2 regions of the Furfurilactobacillus sp. WILCCON 0119 genome follow, and region 2 is predicted to be linked to the other one. Evidence: a T-box and tRNA genes for the amino acid it is inferred to sense, from the RefSeq annotation. Region 2 holds a T-box; the other holds one or more tRNA genes.
What was found. A T-box is a leader RNA that pairs with one kind of tRNA and senses whether it is charged. The one in region 2 lies ahead of leuS (leucine--tRNA ligase), so its partner is inferred to be a tRNA-Leu.
Positions count from the first base shown of each region.

Region 1: it has a tRNA-Leu gene. The T-box ahead of leuS (leucine--tRNA ligase) is inferred to sense a tRNA for this amino acid. The anticodon was not compared.

Region 1 covers NZ_JBPCCV010000006.1:171,966-175,385, reverse strand. Annotated here, with positions in the region: gene ACRYI5_RS10605 (SprT family protein) at 1-276, shown strand, start outside; gene ACRYI5_RS10600 (AI-2E family transporter) at 345-1,397, shown strand; tRNA gene ACRYI5_RS10595 (tRNA-Leu) at 1,468-1,552, shown strand; gene ACRYI5_RS10590 (LCP family protein) at 1,736-2,737, shown strand; gene ACRYI5_RS10585 (ABC transporter ATP-binding protein) at 2,913-3,420, shown strand, end outside.
Region 2 covers NZ_JBPCCV010000001.1:68,566-71,985, reverse strand. Annotated here, with positions in the region: gene leuS (leucine--tRNA ligase) at 1-1,439, opposite strand, end outside; T-box leader at 1,514-1,731, opposite strand; gene ACRYI5_RS00410 (phosphatase PAP2 family protein) at 1,911-2,501, shown strand; gene ACRYI5_RS00405 (class I SAM-dependent methyltransferase) at 2,514-3,080, shown strand; gene ACRYI5_RS00400 (MDR family MFS transporter) at 3,140-3,420, opposite strand, start outside.

The DNA of each region.
Region 1 (3,420 bases), on a different contig from region 2:
CATCTGGCCATGACAGGCCACCCTTATGATCACCGGAGTCGGGAGTTTCGCCAGTTATTAGCAGCGGTTGGTGGAAGCCGATATGCGCCGGCACCAGTGAGTGCACCAGCTAAGCGCCGGCCACCGCATGAGTATGATTATGTGTGTCGTGATTGTGGGCGCCATTTTCACCGACGCCGGCGGGTCAACACGGCCCGGTATGTTTGCGGGGTCTGTGGTGGGCACTTACGGTTGGTGACGGAAAGTGGTGGCGCTAAACCGGGGGGTAGTCATTAGAAATCTGGGGAAAGAGTGTTAAAGTAGTGCGTAAGATGATAAAACGTCAAGACGGGAGTAAATAGGGGATGGAACGAGTTTATCGATGGTTTAAGCAGGAGGATGTTCAGGTTTACCTAACATTGGCGGGCCTCATTGTGGTGCTCTTTTGTCTTCGCCAGTTTCTGTCGATCATTTTACTGATTACGATTTTTTCGTACTTGGCGGTGGTTGCGACCACCCATCTGCGCCGGTGGCTTCCGGTCGGACAGATTCTGGCAACGTTGATCGTGTACGTGGTGGTATTAGGCCTCCTAACGGCAGCCATTTCGTATGCTGCACCGTCACTTGCGAAGCAATTTAGCGGCATTCCCAGCATGATTAGTAAGGCAATTGAAAATCATCCGGTGTGGGACAAGCAACTGGATCAATGGGTCAACACGGCGTTTAATAGTAGTGAGTTAATGAAGCACGGACAAACGGCGTTGATGACGGGGCTGAAGGGCCTGGAAACCGTCGGAACGGCCTTTTCTCATGTTGGGATCGCCATGTTTCTCAGTTTGATTTTCACGGCGTCTTATGGGCGAATGAGTCGCTTTGGCCGAGGCTTCTTACACAGCCGGTTTAAACGGTTATTTACGATTGTCTATTACCTTGCCCATAAGTTTGTCCTCATTTTGGGCACAGTCGTGGAAACGCAACTGATCATTTGTACCATCAACACCGTGTTAATGGCGATCGGCTTGTTTATTCTGCAAATGCCGAGCTTAATGGTCTTATCAGTCATCGTGTTTATTCTTGGGCTGATTCCCGTGGCCGGCGTTTTGATCTCCATGATTCCACTAACACTGATTGCGTTTGCAAGTGGAGGTCTTTGGAAGGCCGTTGAGGTCATCATTTTAGTGGTTGTGATCCACTTCTTTGAATCGTACTTCCTGCACCCCCGGTTAATGGCAACCGCAACGGATCTGCCAATTTTTGTGACATTCATGACGTTAATTATCAGTGAACAATTATTTGGAACCTGGGGCCTGATTGTTGGCTTACCGATTGTGGCCTTCTTCTTAGATATCGTGGGGGTTCACCCACAGCCCAATGACGGACCAGTTCTCCAGCAGTTGCAAAACGATGTTGGCGATTAAATTAATGAGGGAAAAATCAAAAGGATGATTGCCAAAGGTTTAATTATTTGGTACTATTATTCTTGTTGATGCGGCCATGGCGGAATTGGCAGACGCGCAAGATTAAGGATCTTGTGATCTTTTTGATCATCCGAGTTCAAGTCTCGGTGGCCGCATAATGAAGACATTCGGCGATTGCTGAATGTCTTTTTTAGTGGATTAACCATTATTTTAGTCTAAGAAAATTTTAAAATATTTGTGAAAAAGTAATTATTTTAAGTTTTTTAAGCTACCGACGAATGACATGGTTTACAATCAGTAAATAGCAATCTTATCAGACTATTTTGGGGAGAGCATTCATGAATAACGAACCGAATCAAGAACAGACATCATCACGGGCACAACGCCGTCAGGGCGGGAAACAGCCACGCCGTTTCCATCCGTGGCGATGGTTTTGGGGCATCATTGTTGTGCTCTTATTGGTCATCGTTGGGTTTGGTGCCGTTGCGTACCATAACATTAATTCAGCGGCAAACAAGGCCTACAAATCTGCGGGAATTACGAAACAGCGGGACACAAAGGATCTCTTAAACAACAAAAAACCGATTTCCATCATGTTCTTAGGAACGGATACTGGAGCCCTTGGCCGTGATTACAAGGGGCGGACGGATACCATCATGATTGCCACAATTAACCCATCGACCAAAAAGATGACGTTAGTGAGCTTACCCCGTGATACGATGACGGATATTGCTGGTTATCCCCAGTATTCACCAGCAAAGATCAATGCGGCCTACACGTATGGTGGTGTTGGGACAACCATTAAAACGGTCCAAAACTTGTTAAACGTGCCAATTGATTACTACGCGTTGTTAAACATGGGTGGATTAAAGAAAGCCATCGATGAAGTTGGTGGGGTAACGGTAACGTCACCACTAACATTTAGCTACGAAGGCTCAAGCTTTACAAAGGGGCAGTCCTACCATATGGACGGGACAACGGCCCTCCGCTTCTCACGGATGCGTTACGATGATCCTCAAGGGGATTATGGCCGTCAAAGTCGACAACGGTTGGTGGTTCAAGCATTATTTAAGAAATCAATTGACGTGAAGACGGTGTTGAATTCATCGTTCTTAGAATCAATTTCTGGTGAATCACAAACGGACTTGACGAGCTCAGACCTTGTCAAACTGGCCCAAAATTACCGGTCAGCAACAAAAGATATGACAACAGACCACATGCAGGGAACTGGTCAGATGATTGACGGTCAATCGTTTGAAGTGGTCAGTCATTCAGAAAAACAACGGGTTACAAACGAACTGCGGAAGAGTTTGGACTTATCTGCTAAAACGGATGACTAACCTTGTTCATTATCAGAAAAAAACAAAGCGTGTTGATGCCAGTGTCATGGCAATCAACACGCTTTTTTTGCGCGAAAAATGATAATAAAGTTGCTAAAATGTGATAAAAAGATTAAATTACAATGTGAATACTTGTGGTGGAAAACTAGAAACGCGGGGTTACCTTGAGGGGGACATGATGGATCACATTCTAAGTGTTGAGCACCTGGCAAAGAGCTATCGCAGTCATGGCCAGACCTTTGCCGCACTGACGGACGTTTCATTTCAGATCGGTGCTGGGGAAGTTGTGGCCTTACTGGGGCCAAACGGGGCGGGGAAGACGACAACGGTCAGCATTATTGGCGGCTATCTTTTGCCAACGACAGGAACAATTATTTTTGATGGGCAGCAGTTGACCAAGCGAACACGCCGCCCCAACATTGGCGTGTCGTTTGGTGGCGAACTGGGCTTCTACGGCCGGGCAACTGCCCGACAAAATTTACGGTTGTTTGCGGATTTGGCGAAGGTCTCACACCGTGCCCAAAAAGAAGAAATTGCGCGTGTCTTAGACATTGTTAAGCTGAGTGATGTGGCCGATAAGCGGGTGCAATCCTTTTCGAAGGGGATGACCCAGCGGTTGCACATTGCCCGGGCACTACTGGGAGACCCAAAGTTATTGTTGCTGGATGAGCCGACTAGTGGGC
Region 2 (3,420 bases):
TCATCAGTAACGTTCACCCAGTCGTCAATGTTTGCCAGTGGACTTTCACCCGTGCCGGAAGGTTCCAATTGATCGGTGTCAGGTAACGTCAATGGCAATTCATTTTCGGGAACCAACGTTGTTTCGCCGTCATCCCAGTGGATAACGGGAATTGGTTCACCCCAGTAACGTTGGCGACTGAAAATCCAGTCCCGAAGCCGGTAGTTCACCTTCTTGGCCCCAACGTGATGTTCAGTGATCCATTCGATGGCTGCCTTAATGGCCGTTGCTTTATCCATGCCGTCCAAAAAGCCAGAATTGATGTGCTTCCCATCGCCTGTGTAAACTTCCTGGCTTAGGTCGCCGCCTTCAATAACTTCCTTCAACGGCAGGTTAAACTTCATTGCAAACTCGTAATCACGAGGATCATGCGCTGGGACTGCCATTACAGCACCCGTTCCGTAAGACGCCAACACATAGTCGGCGATCCAAATTGGTAACCGTTCACCGTTGATTGGGTTGATTCCGTAAGCACCGGTGAACACACCAGTTTTATCCTTATTTAAGTCTGTCCGTTCAAGGTCAGATTTAGATTCGATTTCTTTGTGGTAGGCCAGCACAGCCGCTTTTTGTTCCGGCGTTGTAATTTGGTCGACCAATGGGTGTTCAGGTGCTAAAACAAGGTATGAGACCCCAAAAAGCGTGTCGGCGCGCGTCGTAAACACCTCGATCTTTGTTTCATCGGCGCCATCAACGTCAAAGAAAACACTGGCCCCTTCGGAACGGCCGATCCAGTTACGTTGTTGTTCTTTGATACTTTCAGGCCAATCAAGGTCTTCCAAGTCATCAATTAACCGGTCAGCGTAAGCCGTGATTTTTAGCACCCACTGCCGCATTGGGACCCGGTATACGGGGTAGCCACCACGTTCGGTCTTGCCGTCCACGACCTCTTCGTTAGCGACAACCGTTCCACCCATGAAGTCAGGGGCCCAATTGACCATAATTTCGTCTTCGTAAGCTAAACCACGTTTGTACAGCTGTTCAAAAATCCATTGCGTCCACTTGTAGTAGGCCGGGTCTGTCGTGTTAATTTCCCGATCCCAGTCGTATGAGAACCCTAATGATTTCACCTGACGCCGAAAAACATCAACGTTTTGATCCGTAAAGCCCTTGGGGTTGTGCCCCGTCTTTAGTGCGTACTGTTCTGCGGGCAAACCAAAGGCATCCCAGCCCATTGGGTGGAGCACGTTAAACCCTTGCATCCGCTTCAACCGGCTCATTGCATCCGTTGCTGTGTACCCTTCCGGATGACCAACGTGTAACCCCTGACCAGATGGGTAAGGGAACATATCTAACGCGTAATACTTTGGTTTATCGGCAAAATCAGGTGTTTTAAAGGTCTTATCCTTATCCCAAAATTTTTGCCACTTTTTTTCAATCTCATTATGATCGTACGGCATATTGTGCCTCCTTCATGACATTTCATACAGGTCAAACTGGACAAAAAAAGCCCTACTGGTTGTCTCATCACAACCAATAGGGCGAATCTCTCCGCGGTGCCACCTATCTTTTCACCATTGCTGGTGAACACTTTAGTCATTAACGCTGACAAACGAAGTGGTCTACACACCGCTTAACGCGGGTTCAATCGCTCAGTGAATCCCGGCGAGTTCGTAAACATCAAACCACTGACTCGCACCCCCGTCAGCTCGCTTAAGGTCTGGTCGTTCACTACTGATCCGTCACTGTTAACCTGTTAAAATTATTGTTCATAGCATAGCAAATTCGCGGAGGCTTGGCAAGTCAGGCCAGAAAACATCATGCTATACTAAGAGATAAAACTGGGGGTCATAATTATCTTAATATTTTCTCGTTCCCAATGGCAACGCTGGCGCTGGGCGTTTGCTGGTGGTGGTGCCGTCATTTTCATTTTGTTACTGAGCGGCGTCCTCACAGATGCCCACTGGCTTGCCGAATTCGATCATCAATTAACGCACCTCATCCGCCAACCCGTAACCCCAGAACGGACATGGTTCTTTCAAAGCGTTACCCGCTTGGGCAATCCGCACATTACCTTATTCGTGATGCTCGTCTTCTTTGCCGGATTATGGTGGCGGAAAAAGCGGCTTGGTGGGGCGTTCTTTTTGGTCAACGTGGGGGTCGGCGCCCTCATTATCAATCAAATTGCCAAACAACTTGTCGAGCGGCCCCGGCCAACGCTGTTTCATCTTGTCAGTGCGTCTGGCTATAGTTTCCCCAGTGGTCACGCCATGAACGTGACGCTCATGTACGGGTCCCTCATTCTCCTGTGCAACCTGTATGTGGATCGCCTCGCCCTTCGCCTTGTCTTCGACACCCTGTTGATTCTTGCCATTATCGGTGTGTGTCTCAGTCGGATTTACCTTGGTGTCCATTATCCAAGTGATGTTGCAGCCGGCGTGGGTCTTGCACTCTGCGAATTGTTCTGCGTTCGTTACGCATTCTTTAAAACAACAACGGTTCCTGCAATCAAAATTTGGTAAGGAGATTTGCTCATGCCACTTAATAACGCGCTTTCGTTTAGTCATCAGCTTTTAGAACCCACAATTCAACTGGGTGATACCGTTGTTGACGCCACGGTGGGCCAGGGAAATGATACCCGCTTCTTAGCAGCACGGGTTGGCAAAACAGGCCACGTCCTGGCCTTTGACATTCAGCAAGCCGCGCTGGATGAAACGGCAACCATGCTAACTTTAACCGGATTGCGGCCCCAGGTGGCGCTCATTCACGATGGTCATGAACATCTGGTTGACCACATTAATGACAACACAATAATCAGTGCGGCCATGTTTAACCTCGGTTACCTTCCGGGTGGGGATCATAGTTTGATTACACGCGGGCAAACGACCATCGCGGCCCTTCAAACCTGTTGTGATCATTTACGCCGTGGTGGCCTCATTACCATTGTGGTTTACACTGGCCATCCTGGTGGGCAAACGGAGGCCGATCTTGTCACCGACTTTGTCCGCCACCTACCACAAAGGCAGTTTCAGGTGCTTCACTACGGCTTTATTAACCAGCAGCATCAGCCCCCTTATTTGCTCGCCATTGAAAAACGATAACCACTAAAAATCCGGTTGCCAGGACAATCAATGCGTCCTGATAGCCGGATTTTTTTAACTTATTTTGGATCAGCGACCGTTGCTTTTGGGCGATCAAAAATAATGTTTGCGAGTAATGCCACAACGACTAACCCCAGGGCCACCCAGAAGACGTTGTGCACACCCTGACTCATAATCTGACGGAGCGTCGGCAACAAATGAGCCGGCAAGTCACGCGCTGTCTGTGGATTAATTAGATCATTTAACATCCCCACACTGACATGGGCGTGCGTCTCTGCACCATGCGCTAGTGTTGTATTCATTACGATGCCATACACGGCTAGCATAAACGTTTGCCCCA